DNA from 2 places in the Lysinibacillus sp. RS10 genome. Region 1 is predicted to be linked to the other one. Evidence: riboswitches for the same ligand, from Rfam matches in the RefSeq annotation. Region 1 holds a riboswitch; the other holds the start of a gene.

Region 1 (7,637 bases):
GTGGTAATTTTCTCTCGCTTGCCTCAAAAGCTTTTGAATCCTGTTTTTCTGGATTTTTCATATTTTCATAAGTTTCACCACGCGCCTCAGATTTAGACAATTGACGTTTTAAATAGAAGCAATTAAAAAGAATAATAGTAATCGTAGCAACAATCCCAACAACCGGTGCTGCAGTAGCTGTTGTACCTAAATATTTCGTTGGGATAATGTTTTGTACAGATGGTGAACCAGGAAGCATAGTCATCGTAAAGGTTGCCATGCCAAAGAAAAATGCTCCTGTAAATAGATGCCAAGGTATATTCATAGCTTTAAATAATGGCTTAGCAATTGGTAAAATAGCGAAAATAACAACGTATGTATTAATGCCACCTAATGTTAAAAAAGCACAAATGATGACGACTGCCATTAGCGCGTTAAATTTACTATGACGTCCCATAATATTTAAAAGTTTTTCTGCTATTGCACGAGCAGCGCCACTATCATCCATAAATTTACCGAAAATTGCGGCAAATAAGAAGATGAGGTAGTAATTTTTCATAAAGTTTATGAACCCGCTCATATAGTTGTCCTGTAGTGAATCTAAAATAGGCATTTGATTTAAAATGATGACGATTAAACTGGCAATTGGCGCAATAATAATGATACTGAAACCACGTAGTGCTAGAAAAATTAATAAAGCCAGTGAAGCAATAATCGTAAACAAACTCCACATTTCCATTCCTGTTAAGCCCCCCTTGCTTAATACAAATATTCTGAAAATTCAACAAGTATGGTTTAGTATAACAATGAATACTAATAAAATACTATGTAAAAACAGACAAAGATAAGAACTACACTTTGTCTGTTTTGGCCAACTTTGCGTTCTGTAAGTAGGAAAGCATATAGATTGCGAGATTTAATTCAAACATAGTTTTCCCGTTTTGTTCATCAATTTCTATCAATGAAAAAATTGTCTGAAGTCTATATTTGATGGTGTTTAGGTGTACAAAGCATGCCTCGGCTGTTTGTTTGCGATTCTGATTATTCTCGAAAAATACCTTTAATGTATATAACAAATCAGTTTTATGCTGTTTGTCATATTTGATAATGGGTCCAAGTTTCATCTCTACATATTCTGCCATTTCCTGTGGGTCGTTATTTAAGAAAAGGGTGTAAGGTCCAAGCTTATCGTAGGATAAAATGAACGGTGCTTGTTCGAGTGTTTGTAAATAGTCTATGCACTTTTTTGAGTCCCGGTAAGAACTGGAGATATTTTCAATTGAGTCGAAGTGTCTCCCAAGGCCAACCATAAACGAAAGTGAATTGTACTTTTTAGAATCCTGATCGAGGAGCTTGAAGAAATGTTGAATGCTTTCTTTAAATTGTTCAACTGGTTCTCTTAGATTGTTCATAAATAAAAAATGGTAGTGCGAATCATGTTCTGAGATGAAAACTGGTAAGGAAAATAAACGTGTTAAACGATAGAGCAGCTTACTAAATTGTTGCTGCTTTTTTTTAGTTTGAGCAACACCATACTTACTTCCTTCAAGCTGTAGAGTAGCACATAAATAATGGGTAGCTTGTTGGGCTTCTTGGCGTTTATAAAAGGCATTAAAATTCAAGTTTAGTAGCTGTTGTAACAAATAACCATCATATTTAAAAGAAATTTCAAGCTCCTTTTCCTCCTCTGCTAATTGTAAGGCGAAAAGAGCACTTGCCTGTTCTACTGCGAATAAATCTAGAGGATCCATCTGTAAATGGTGATCCATAACAATCAACAGTATTCCTATAACACCCCGCTCTATATGGATGGGAAACAAATAGCTTACATACATTTCATGGTTGATGGGTATATGTACTTGATGTCGCACGCACTGCTGAACAACTGTATGAAGATGCTCTGATTCTTGCTCTTTTAAAATTTCGGTTGCAAGCTTTGCTGTTGAAGAAGATGCGACAAGTAAATCGTAAAAATCAGTGATAATAGCTACAGACTGTCCTAGTAAGGAAGCGAGTGTATCAATCATTTCGTTTAGTCGGCCTCGTGTTAAAGAGACACGTGTTAAAGCATTATAAATACGTTTAGAACGCTCATTTTGAGTAAATAATTTTGCGTTTTCGATGGCAATCGAGGACTGATTTGCAAATGCTTGTAGCATTGTTAAATCACTATTCTCAAACTGTGTATCTCCTGAAAAGTTAACAATCGTTAACACGCCTATACATGAATTACTTTTATCAAGAAGCGGAGCACAAACAGCACTTTTCGGGTAAGTAAAATCACCGACTGCTTTTGTATAGTTTTCTTCATACTGTGGAAATAAATCGGCCATGTTTTCAGTTACATCATCGCTAGAGTGGAATCTAAATGCCTTTTTTTGAGAGAATACTTTTCCAGTCATCCCTTCATTTGAGGCAAGGTGAATTTTCTTCAAGTAAGCTAGATCATAACCAATAGCATGCTTAGCAATTAAACGATTTGTTTCTGTATTTAACATAAACAGCACACCTGCATCAGCACCTTTAATCACATGGAGTACTTCACTAATAAGTTTTTCTAACACTTGGTCTATATCGAGTGTTGAGGTTAGGACCTGCGCAGCGTTAACCAAGCTCATTAATTGTTTTTCGGTATTTATCATAAACAGCTCCTCATGTGTATTGCTAAATTTTATTTTACAGTGCCATATAGAAGATAGCGAACTGTTAATTAGCGAAAAATAAAGAATCTGCTGAAAAAAGTAAGCAGATTCTTGTTATTAACCCTATTTATAGATGTTTTTGGAGTGATTAGTCGTTGCTTTCTTTGTAGCGATTACTTTTTTTACAATCGGGATCACGATAGGTGCTAATTTTACGGCGGTTTTAACAACTTTAGATACTTTCATAAAAATAACAGCTCCTTTGACTATTAGTACTACCCGTTAAATACCGTAATGAAACTTATCGAATAACGCGAACGGCTTGAACAATATTCCAAATGACGATTCCTAGAGTGATGAGTAAGTAAATTGCCATTGAAGCAAACCAGATGATAAGAAACGTAGTGCTGTCTGAGTTCGAGTCAAAATTGTTCAATGATAAGGTTGAGAAAACAAAGACGGCAAAGAAGATAATTCCAAACACGAATGGAATTAAATGTGATATAAGTGCTCGGATAGAGTTTTTCTTTACGGAGTCATCTTTTGAAACAAAGTACACTACTAATGGCACAATAACAGGTGCGAAAAAAATACTGAGATAACTAAAGGCAGATAAAGTTTTTTGGTTCTCCATAGTTGTACCTCCTTTTTATATATTTACGCATGAAAAGCGGCAAAGTTTCAAAAAAAAAGTTGGAAGAGGTTGTAATCATCACCATGTTTTCGTACAATGAGGTTGTTCGAATAATTTAGATGTAACGACCACAAGGGGAGCTGATGATGTCAGCTGAGACTGGGCACGTAATGCCTTGACTCTTTGAACCTGTAAGTTAACGCTTGCGTAGGGATGTGGATAGAAACTGACACTTTTACGATGTGAGGCTCTGTCCTGACATCGTTTTTCTTTATTCAGCCGAAAGCGTGCCGAATGAAGATGAAAGCTATTGATGTCAGATAGGGACATATCAGCGCATTTCTATTCCTTCTCTTGTATCCTACATCGGAACAAAGGAGAGAATAATATGGACAATAAACGATTATTAATGCTTGTGGAAATTGCGATATTCGCAGCGATTGGCCTTGTGCTCGATCAAGTTTCCTTTAAAGTATGGGCACAAGGTGGCTCTGTTAGCCTAGTGATGGTGCCAATTATTTTAATAGCATTCCGTTGGGGCCTTATTCCAGGGCTAACAACGGGCTTACTAATTGGTGTTATGCAGACAATGTTTGGTGCTACAATTGTACATTGGCTTCAAGGATTACTCGATTATGGTGTTGCCTTCACAGTAGTTGGTTTAGCGGCTGTTGTTCGCCAACCAGTGCTTGAAGCTGCTAAAAATTTAAACAAAACAAAAATGGCGCTTTATATTATTTTAGGAACTGTATTCGCAGGGTTTTTACGTTATGCTGCACATACAACTGCTGGCGCTGTGTTTTTCTCAGAGTATGCTGGCGATCAAAATGCATGGATTTATTCAATCATCTATAATGGTACATATATGCTGCCAGCAACGGTTTTAACAGCAATTGTCGGAGTCCTGTTATTTACAGCAGCTCCTCAATTAATGCAACGAAAATCATAATTATTATGCCCTTCACATGAGTGGAGGGTTTTTTTTGCCAGTTAGGGATGACATTTGTTGAAAAGTATACAATGTATATAAGTTGATCTTCGTTCCGACTGAACGCCCCTAGGAAAGCGCCCAGTCGGAACGGAAATCAACCACACGTTAAGATGATGAGCCTGTTTTTTAGCACTTTACAATTTAAGATGGCATATAATAATTAAAGCGTTTAGCGTTTTTTGTATAAAAAGTTATGTTATATTAATGAATAGATATTAGATGAAAGGGACGTTAAAAATGATCGTAAAAACGCAAGAAGAGATTGAAGCCTTTAAAAAAATCGGCCGTATTTGTGCTGAAATTCGTGAAGCAATGAAGGCAGCTACAAAACCAGGTGTAACAACACTTGAACTAGATGAAATTGCAGGCCATATGTTTGCTGAGGCAGGAGCAATTTCTGGACCTAAAGGGGAATATGATTTCCCAGGATACACATGTATTAGTGTGAATGAGGAAGTAGCACATGGTATTCCAGGTAAACGTGTGATTGAAGAGGGAGATATCGTAAACATTGATGTATCTGGTTCATTAAATGGCTACTTTGCAGATACGGGCATTTCATTTGTAGTTGGTGAAGGCTGTGAAGATAAAGAAAAACTGTGTCGTGTAGCTAAAAGTGCTTTTGATCGTGCAATGACAAAAGTAAAAGCTGGTTCAAAACTAAACCAAATCGGAAAAGCTGTTGAACGTGAAGCATATGCCAATGATTTAACAGTGATTATGAACCTAACAGGTCACGGTTTAGGTCGTTCGTTACACGATGAGCCAAATCATATTTTAAACTATTATGATGCATGGGATTCTACAATTATGAAAGAGGGTATGGTGCTTGCAGTCGAGCCCTTCATCTCAGCTAAAGCGGAGCATATTGTCGAAGCTGGTGATGGCTGGACATTCGTTACGCCAGACAAATCATTAGTTGCCCAAATTGAGCATTCCATTATCGTTACAAAGGATAAACCAATCATCTTAACAACATTAGATGAAGAATAATATACTTAGTTATGTAAAGACTAAAAATCCTGCAAACCAATTTATTTTTGGTAGGCAGGATTTTTTTTAATAAATAATATACCGACAAGTAGCACGCCACATAAAAATAAGGCTGCCGTTGTCACAAGTAGCTCATCCAAACCATTATGTAATGCGACTCCAACATAGGACCAGATAAATACACTTGGATACATAATATCAAAATGGTGGAATCGAATATGTAGCGCTATTGCGACTCCGATTGTCAGTAAAATAACTGCCCAAAGTGGATTACTAAGGCCAAAACCGTTCCATTGATAAGATGTTAGCGTAAAGCTTACGTTAGTCATTAGTATAAATGTAACCCATGCCAAGTAAATCGAGAAGGGTATACGACCTGAAGGTGAGTTATCGCTGAGAGGATACGTATTGTACAACAAAAATAAATACAGTACTAAAATAAACATACTAGCGATTGTCACGATAAATAGTTCGTGATGCCAAACAACAATTGTTAACGCCTGCATGATACATATGCTACTAAAGAGAACAGTCTGTTTAATAGTTGTCTTTTTAATATTCATGACTAACCAATAACCAAGTAACATGTAAATCACAATCCAAATCACATAACTAGCATTAAAAGGTGCAAATATTACAGGAAAACGATTTGAGATTTCTAACGAAGATTGACCGTTTATTTTCATGAAATAGGATGTAAAGGTTAGGATAAGTGAGACAATAAAAGTTACTGTCATCAAAATAAATCGAGGCATGTTTTCCTCTCCCTTCGTGTTAAATTGTATAGGGAAAAGACAAATAAGTATAGGACTGTGAGATAATAATTTCATTATAACGGAAAATTCCAACAATGTATCGTGTTATTTCGATCAATTTTGCCTCGGCATAATTGCGTCCGGAATCGGCTTTGTGCTTAGGCCTGCAGATGTTTTTTGTGCGAAAGCAAAGTGCTAACGTAGCGGCAGCAACAGATGTTTTTTGTGCGAAAGCGAAGTGCTAACGTAGCGGCAGCAACAGATGATTTTTGTGCGAAAGCGAAGTGCTAACGTAGCGGCAGCAACAGATGATTTTTGTGCGAAAGCGTAGTGCTAACGTAGCGGCAGCAACAGATGTTTTTTGCGCGAAAGCGAAGCGACAGCAACGTGTCTTTGTCTGTGCGAAAGCGAAGCGGCAGCGGCAACACAGCACCGATGCAGGTCAGTTAGCCGTTATCGCATGGATGCGATGATTTTAGGCTAACATCCCCTAAGAATTCCTTTCCGATTCCGTGACATCTGCCGGGGGCTTTGGGCCAACATGATGTTGGTCACTCAGTCGTTGCCACAGGACGTGGCGTTCTTAGACTGAGTTCTTCTATTTCAGCGGATGTTTGTACACTCGCTGAAATAAGTTAAAATCATCTACAATTTACCATTTGCATAGGCATGCATATATTTCTTTAGTACAATAAGGGTATTCAACTGTAAGGAGTGAAGTTTTAATGACCCAAAATTTAAATAATCTAGATCTATCAATTGAACTAGATAAAAAAATGTATAAAAAGAAATTAAAAGTACTCCAATATGAAATGTTAAATGCTCAACAGTTTTTATTAAACAATAAAATTGGATTAATTTTAGTGTTTGAAGGTATGGATGCTGCTGGAAAAGGTGGCGCTATTAAACGTCTAATTGAGCGTGCTGATCCACGTGGTTATGTCGTACATCCAATTTCAGCACCTCAGCCTCATGAACTGCGCTACAATTATTTACAACGCTTTTGGAGAAAACTTCCACAACATGGGCAAGTAGCTATTTTCGATCGTTCTTGGTATGGTCGTGTATTAGTTGAGCGTATTGAAGGATTTGCAACTAAAGAAGAGTGGTCTCGTTCATACGAAGAAATTAATAATTTTGAGAAGATTTTAACAGCAGGGGATTATATTATCATTAAGTTTTGGCTTCATGTATCTGATGAGGAGCAGCTTAAACGTTTTAAAGAACGTGAGAAGGATCCATATAAGTCTTGGAAGCTAACGGATGAAGACTGGCGTAATCGTGAAAAAACACCTCAGTATATGGATGCTGCAAATGAAATGTTTGAGAAGACAGATAAGAAAAATGCTCCTTGGATTCTAGTGCCAGGTAACGATAAAAAATATGCGCGTGTACAAGTGCTGCAAGAAACAATTGCACATATCGAACGTGAGGCAAAAAAACGCGGCCTTCATTTAACAAATGTCTTAGACAAAACGCATTTAGAAGATGCTGAATCTTCTAGTCTTGAATTGCTAGAAGAGAAACCTAAGAAAACAAAAACAAAAAATTAAATAATGATATGGATGCTGTAACAACAAGACGAGATGTTTTAGTTGTAGCAGTATCTTTTTTTACATACAATTAAAGTAAAACTTAAAAAA
Region 2 (7,637 bases), 1.7 Mb from region 1:
GAATGATAAGCTAGTAGAAGAATTGACGAAGCAAACAGGCGGCTCCGTTTTGAAAGAGCCGAACGAAGTATTCCGTGAGTTTAGTAAAAAAGGTGCGGAACGTCAAAATATTGCAACATGGCTTCTATTAGCAGGTATGCTACTATTCTTCATCGATATTACCATTCGACGCTTTGGATGGAGATTCCTAACAAGGCCAAGTAAGAAAGAGCAGATTGTAGAGGAAAAAACAATACAGGCAGAAGACACAAACGTTGCCCAGCTATTAAAGGGCATGAAAAAACGACCTTAATAATTTAAAACGATGGTTCGTTGCTTTTTTAGCAATGAGCTGTCGTTTTTTTTGCTTGTAAAATCATGAAAAGCGAAATTAATCTTGTTATTAATGGGATTTAATGTAATAATTAATGATAGTAATAAAATATTACTATCATTTTTAAATACTATTATATATGTTGGAGGAGTTAACATGACCAATATTATGAATTCTTTTGGTTTTCTAAGTTTTAAGTTAGCGGAGGCTCTAGAGGAAAATCTCGAGACATATATTAGCGAAAAATATCAAATGAAATCCAGAGAAGTTGGAATAATGATTCTTGTAAAAGAAAAAAAACTTAGCCAAATTCAAATAGGGCAGATTTTAAAAATAGATAAAAACAGTGTCCGCTTTTTTATCGATGATCTAGAAGAAAGACAATATGTTTATAGAGAGAAAAATCAAGAAAATAGAAGAGAGAATCTAATATGCCTTACAGAACAGGGAGAAAATGTGGCAGAAGAATTATTGAAGATCCTTTCAATTTCTGAGAATGATGTTTTAGATGTACTTTCATTGGAAGAACAAGAGCAATTGAAAAGCATATTGAAAAAAGTATATGAAAATCGTTCGCCAAAATAAAAGGAGGTGGAAGCTATGTCACTATATCCTACGACTGAAAGAGACCCGAAATATTGGATTGGCGTGGTATCTCTTAATCATGTGCAAAAGGGGGTTGAGGGAGGATTCGGCCAGTTGTGTCATGGTAAAGAAAGACCTTTGAAACGAATGAAAAAAGGAGACTGGATTATATATTATTCTCCTAAAAACAGTTTAGATGGTAATGAACCTGTAAGAGCCTTTACCGCAATTGGAAGAATAAAGGATGAGCGAATATATGAGTTCCAAATGACAGAAAATTTTATTCCTTTTAGAAGAGATATAGACTTTTATAAAGATGCAAAGTCTGTACCGATAAAAAGGATCTTAGATTATTTAGAATTTGTAGAAGATAAATCGAAATATGGTTATAAATTCAGATTTGGTCATTTTGAAATAAGCAAAAAAGACTTTCTATTAATTGCTCATGAAATGGGATTGCCGTTAAAGTATGGGTGAATTTAGTTGGATTAAAACGTTACTTTCTTAATTAATTGCCATTAAGGAAGTAACGTTTTTAAATTGCCATAAATATTATTTAAGCAGAGTGTTAAGGTTAGTTACAAATATAGTCTTACGCAAATTGCTAGCTACGACAAGGCCTAAGATAGCACCAATCGTACTTGATGTTAGAAAGGCTGGCATAAAAAATAATGCTGCCACAGATGTCCCCATTAATAAATGAGCGTAGGGCACTGCAATGAGTGAGGCAATAATTCCTGTCCCGAATATTTCACCGACACCAGCTAGCCACATCTTGCCGCTGTATTTATAGGCAAGAGCTGCACACAAAGCACCAATGACGCTGCCAGGTATGGCTAATAATGAACCTGTGCCTGCTAGAATACGAATAATGGCTGTGACAAAGGCGACCATAACGGTTGGCACTGGTCCAAGAATGATAGCGCCAATGACATTAATGGCATGCTGTACAGGATAGGCACGCGCAATTCCAGTTGGTATTGAAACGAAGGTAGAACCTGCTACGGCAATTGCTACTAATAAGGCCATGATTGTTAATTTTCGGATTGACATAATTTCTACTCCTTTGAAATATGAATTTAATTGTTAATACCGGTAAATTTGAAGTTCCGCCGGTAAAACCGAGAACATCGCCGCTAAAACCGCGAGTTGCGCCGGTAATCAAGAGAACATCGCCGCTAAAACGGTGAGTTCCGCCGGTAAAACCGAGAACATCGCCGCTAAAACCGCGAGTTGAGCCGGTAACCAAGAGAACATCGCCGCTAAAACGGTGAGTTCCGCCGGTAACCAAGAGAACATCGCCGCTAAAACTGTGAATTCCGCCGGTAAAACCGAGAACATCGCCGCTAAAACCGCGAGATGCGCCGGTAACCAAGAGAACATCGCCGCTAAAACCGCGAGATGCGCCGGTAACCAAGAGAACATCGCCGCTAAAACCGCGAGATGCGCCGGTAACCAAGAGAACATCGCCGCTAAAACCGCGAGTTGAGCCGGTAACCAAGAGAACATCGCTGCTAAAACTGTGAATTCCGCCGGTAACCAAGAGAACATCGCCGCTAAAACCGCGAGTTGCGCCGGTAATCAAGAGAATGGCGCCGTTAAAACCGCGAGTTGCGCCGGTAACCAAGAGAACATCGCCGCTAAAACTGTGAATTCCGCCGGTAACCAAGAGAACATCGCCGCTAAAACCGCGAGTTGCGCCGGTAACCTTGGAAATAATGTTGCTAGATTGGCGAGCATTCTTAAGGTAAACTTACAAAAAAAAGCCGCTTCCTAAAAACAATAGGAAGCGGCCTTGCATTTACATATTAAAAAGCAAGTGTCGCCACTTCCCTCCGCTAGTGTGAACTAGATCAGGTTCAAAGGGTCCGTATATGATCATATACGTCTCAGCCTTTTAAAGACTCCCCTAGTGGTAATAAAAAAATTTAATTCTATCTTTTCACATAATAATGTAGCATACTACCAAAAATAGTCAATAGCTTTTCTGCCTATTTTGTATCAGGATGCAACAGGTGTGGTGCTTTTTTCATCGTCCAAATAAGGGCAAGGAAGAAGCAGGCCATTAAAATAATAGCTCCGAAAATATAAGGACTGTTCATATTCCAATCGAATAATATACCTGCTAATGCAGGACCAATCATATTACCAAGGCTCATATATGCATTGTTCAGACCAGCCGCAAAGCCTTGTTCCGTCTCAGCAAGCTTCGAAATCAATGTGTTGACAGCTGGACGAATCAATGTCGTAGCTGTAGAGAAGATTGTCGTTACAACTAAAATAAGCGCAAAGCCAGACACAAATAAAATTAAGAAAATTGATACGGCTGCAATAAATAAATTAACTAACACTACTTTCATTTCGCCGAAGCGATTAAACAGTGGTGTAATAACAAACATTTGTACAACAACACCAAAAGCACCACCTACAACTAAGATAATAGCGATATCTGTAGGTGTGTAATTGAACTTTTCTGTAACAAATAACGATAATGTTGTTTGGAAGTTAGCAATTCCGAATGAGAATACAAGCATGATAACGAGCATTACAAAGTAAGGCATTTGAACTGAACGAACCATTTGCTTTGCAAGGTTGTCTTGCTTCTGCATTTTTTGCGCTGTATTTGGTTTCTTGGAAGGTAATAAAAACAACGATAAAATAGCTGCTAAGATCGCTGCAACTCCAGCAGTATAGAATGGGAAATGTAAACTAACTTTTGATAGGAATCCACCGATACCTGGTCCAATCATAAAGCCTAGAGACATTGATGCACCTAGCATGCCCATTCCTTTACCACGTTCTTCATACGTTGTAACATCTGCCACAAAAGCCATGATAGGTGGGGCAACAAATGCAGAGCCAACGCCACCTAAAAAGCGTGCCAAGAAGAGCATCCACACATCTGTAGAAAGCCCGAAACCAATTTGGGCAAGTCCTGTAACTATAAGACCGAAAATAATGAGATTTTTCCGTCCATATTGATCCGAAAGATTCCCAGCAATTGGAGAAAATACGAATTGAGCCAAGGCGAACGTTGCAATCAACATGCCAAGAATTTGTCCGGCGGCACCAAATAGTTTTAAATACTCAGGCATAACAGGAATAATAATTCCAATACTCCCCATTGCGATAAACATATTAAACATTAAAATATACAAAGCCGCCTTATTGGACTTCTGCTGGGTCATCGAATACCCCCTTCTTTAATCAAATATACTACAGTCTACCACAAGGCTTGTACCTTTGCTATTGACTAGAAGTCTGAAATAAGGGAATTGGCTACTGATCACCCTCACTGCTTTAGCCTTGGGAGGTATTTGTAGCTTCCTGAACGTTCACAGTCAACTGACTGCCAAGCCTTGAAGCAAACACTGATGGGGGAATAGCGAACTTTTCGGCAAGACTGTCGGGCATTTATTTTCATCTAAACTAGCAAAAAGCTGTTCTCGACGTTCGTAACGTGAGAACAGCTTTAACTTCTTTCAGCAGGAGTCGCCTACTTTTATAGGTGGTGGTATGAATAAGGGTTTAAGTTACTTTTCAGCGGGTGTCTAAACATCTGTCCCTGTCGCTACGCTTTCGGAACAGAAAACATTTGTAACTGCCGTTTCACTTTCGTTACAGAAAACATTTGCTGAAATAAGTTAAGCCTCCGGCGGATGTCACGGAATCGAGTTCACAAAGGATTTTAGGCTAACTGACCTGCATCGGTAAAAACGCCACGTCCTGTGGCATTACCGAAATGACCGACATTGTGTCGGCCCTCGTGCAGGCCTAAGCACAAAGCCGATTCCTGACGCAATTATGCCGAGGCATAATTGATAGAGGTTATCGAATACTCATTTTAAATTCTAAAAACAGCTCATTATATTTGCCTAAGTAATCAGGGCCTAAGTTTTTATAAACTTCTAATGTTTTACGTTGTTCTTCAGAAGGATAGAAACGCTCATCAGATACAACTTTCGGATCCATTAATTTCATTGCTGCAATATTTGGAGTAGAGTAGCCTACGAAATCAGCATTTTTAGCGCCTGTTTCGGCTTTCAGCATAAAGTTAATGAAGGCATGTGCACCATCAATATTTTTTGACGTTTTCGGAATGACCATATTATCAAACCATAAGTTCGAACCTTCCTTTGGTACAGCAAAGTCTAGCTCTTCATTTTCTGACAACATGTCGGCTGCTTGCCCAGACCAAGTGAGTGCCACAGCTGCTTCATTATTAATCATTAGCGGAGTAATTTCATCCCCGATAATGGCTTTGACATTTGGTGCTAACGTAATGAGTTTATCAGTAGCTTCACGTAGCTCATGGTCATTTAAAGTATTAAGTGAATAACCAAGATTGTTTAAGCCCATACCGATTACCTCACGTGCGCCGTCTACTAAAAAGACTTTACGTTTTAACGAAGGATCCCATAAGTCATCCCAAGATGAGAAATCCAGATTGCCAACAAGCTTAGGATTATAGACAACGCCAACTGTGCCCCAGAAATATGGTACGGAATATGTGTTATCTTCATCAAATGGTAAGTCTAAAAAATAAGGATCGATATTTTTTATATTCGGGATTTTTGTTTTATCTAAAGGAATAAGTAAGTTTTCTTCCTTCATTTTTTCAATCATATATTCAGAAGGTATTGCAATATCGTAAGCCGTACCACCTTGTTTAATTTTTGTCATCATCGCTTCATTGGAATCAAACGTCTCGTAAATGACATGAATACCTGTTTCTTTTTCAAATTGCTTTAGCAAATCAGGATCAATATATTCTCCCCAGTTAAAGATCGTTAATGTATTTTTTCCACTTTTTCCACCACCAGCACTCAAGGCATCGGCAGCGTAAAATAAAAGGGCGGAAACGACAAGTATAGCGATAGTAGCTTGAATTAATTGCTTCATTGTTGGCCCCCTGTTCTTTTACTAGCGCGGCTTGTGATGAAATAATAGCCAATTACGACGATCACTGTAACAAAGAATACTAAACCAGAAAGTGCATTAATAGTTAAGGAAATGCCGGCGCGAGCCATAGAGTAAATTTCAACAGATAATGTGCTGAAGCCGTTACCTGTCACGAAAAACGTTACCGCGAAATCATCTAGAGAATACGTTAAGGCAAGGAAGAACCCTGCAAAAATACCAGGCTTAATATACGGTAAAATAACACGCATCATGACATCTTTTTTCGTCGCCCCTAAATCTAATGCAGCGTCGATTAATGATTTATTCATTTCTAACAGTTTAGGTAAGACCATCAATACAACAATTGGAACACTAAATGCTACATGTGCTAATAACACAGAAGCAAAGCCTAGTTTAACTCCAATCATTGTAAATAAAATTAAAAAGCTTGCACCAATAATAACATCTGGGCTAACAATTAACACATTGTTTAAAGAAAGTAATGTATTACGCATGCTTGAATTTTTAACAGTGACAATGCCAATGGCTCCTAGCGTCCCAATAATTGTAGAAATCAATGCCGAAAGTAATGCCACGATTACTGTATTAATTAGAATAACGAGTAGACGAGAATCCTCAAAGACAGCTTTATAATGTTCTAACGTAAAGGACTCAAAATTATTCATTGATCCGCCACTATTGAATGAATAAAAGATTAAATAGAAGATAGGTGCATACAAGACGATAAAAACAATCGCTAAATACACTTTTGCTGATGCTGATAGTTTTTTCATCGTACGCGACCTCCTTTATCCTTTTGCCCCGTAATTAACATAATAATTACCATGAATAAAATTAAGAAAACGGCAATTGTTGAACCCATTCCCCAGTTTTGGGTAACAAGGAATTGTTGTTCAATAGCTGTACCAAGTGTAATGACACGGTTTCCTGCAATTAAACGAGTAATCATGAAGAGTGATAATGCAGGGATAAATACAACTTGAATACCTGATTTTACACCGTCCATTGTTAGAGGCAACACAACGCGACGGAATGTAGTAAAGGCAGATGCTCCTAAATCACGTGCCGCGTAGACAAGAGTTGGATTTAAACGATCTAATGAGTTGAAAATCGGTAAAATCATAAATGGAATAAAAATATAAACGGATACAAACACAAAACTAATGTCAGTAAATAACATTTGCTTCGGATCAAAACCAAACACTTCGATAAATGCATTGATCGGGCCGTACAAGCCGAAAATCCCGATAAAAGCGTATGTTTTTAACAAAAGATTAATCCAAGAAGGAATAATAATTAGTAAAAGCCAAAGCTGCTTATGTTTTGTTTTAGTTAAAAAATAGGCTGTTGGATACGAAATAAGTAATGTAAAGAACGTAATTAAAAATGCATACCAGAATGAGCTTAATGTCATTTTTAAATAAACAGAAGTAAAGAACGCTTTATAGTTATTGAGCGTGAAATTGCCATGTATATCTAGTAGGGAATAGTAAACAACAAGTGCAATCGGGGCGATAACAAACAATGCAATCCATAAAACATATGGAAATAAAGCTGATTTAGATGTCTTAGTTTGCATCTTCGTCGTCTCCATACGCTTCTAAACGTTTATCGAACTCTTCTTCTGTCTCATTTAAACGCATAACATGAATGGCTTCTGGATCAAAGTCTAAGCCAATTTCTGTCCCTACTTCCGCTTTTTTCAATGAATGCACGAGCCACTCATTTCCTTCTTTGTCGTACGTGGATAATTCATAATGCACCCCACGGAACAATTGAGTATCAACTTTTACAACAAGTTTGCCTTTTTCGATTG

Evidence for each region. A riboswitch is a leader RNA that binds a small molecule or an ion and turns the genes downstream of it on or off. The one in region 1 is predicted to bind thiamine pyrophosphate.
Region 2: another riboswitch for thiamine pyrophosphate. It lies ahead of ACB089_RS20200 (hypothetical protein); the one in region 1 lies ahead of thiT (energy-coupled thiamine transporter ThiT).

The regions. Positions count from the first base shown of each region.
Region 1 covers NZ_CP167122.1:545,229-552,865, forward strand. The annotation lists gene ACB089_RS02770 (GntP family permease) at 1-718, opposite strand, end outside; gene ACB089_RS02775 (helix-turn-helix domain-containing protein) at 831-2,621, opposite strand; gene ACB089_RS02780 (DUF4870 domain-containing protein) at 2,923-3,255, opposite strand; TPP riboswitch at 3,379-3,486, shown strand; gene thiT (energy-coupled thiamine transporter ThiT) at 3,644-4,204, shown strand; gene map (type I methionyl aminopeptidase) at 4,484-5,239, shown strand; gene ACB089_RS02795 (hypothetical protein) at 5,281-5,994, opposite strand; gene ACB089_RS02800 (hypothetical protein) at 6,303-6,467, shown strand; gene ACB089_RS02805 (polyphosphate kinase 2 family protein) at 6,720-7,547, shown strand.
Region 2 covers NZ_CP167122.1:3,970,744-3,978,380, reverse strand. The annotation lists gene ACB089_RS20220 (VWA domain-containing protein) at 1-292, shown strand, start outside; gene ACB089_RS20215 (MarR family winged helix-turn-helix transcriptional regulator) at 470-898, shown strand; gene ACB089_RS20210 (EVE domain-containing protein) at 914-1,375, shown strand; gene thiW (energy coupling factor transporter S component ThiW) at 1,451-1,951, opposite strand; gene ACB089_RS20200 (hypothetical protein) at 2,060-2,449, opposite strand; TPP riboswitch at 2,712-2,819, opposite strand; gene ACB089_RS20195 (MFS transporter) at 2,890-4,086, opposite strand; gene ACB089_RS20190 (PotD/PotF family extracellular solute-binding protein) at 4,727-5,800, opposite strand; gene ACB089_RS20185 (ABC transporter permease) at 5,797-6,594, opposite strand; gene ACB089_RS20180 (ABC transporter permease) at 6,591-7,400, opposite strand; gene ACB089_RS20175 (ABC transporter ATP-binding protein) at 7,390-7,637, opposite strand, start outside.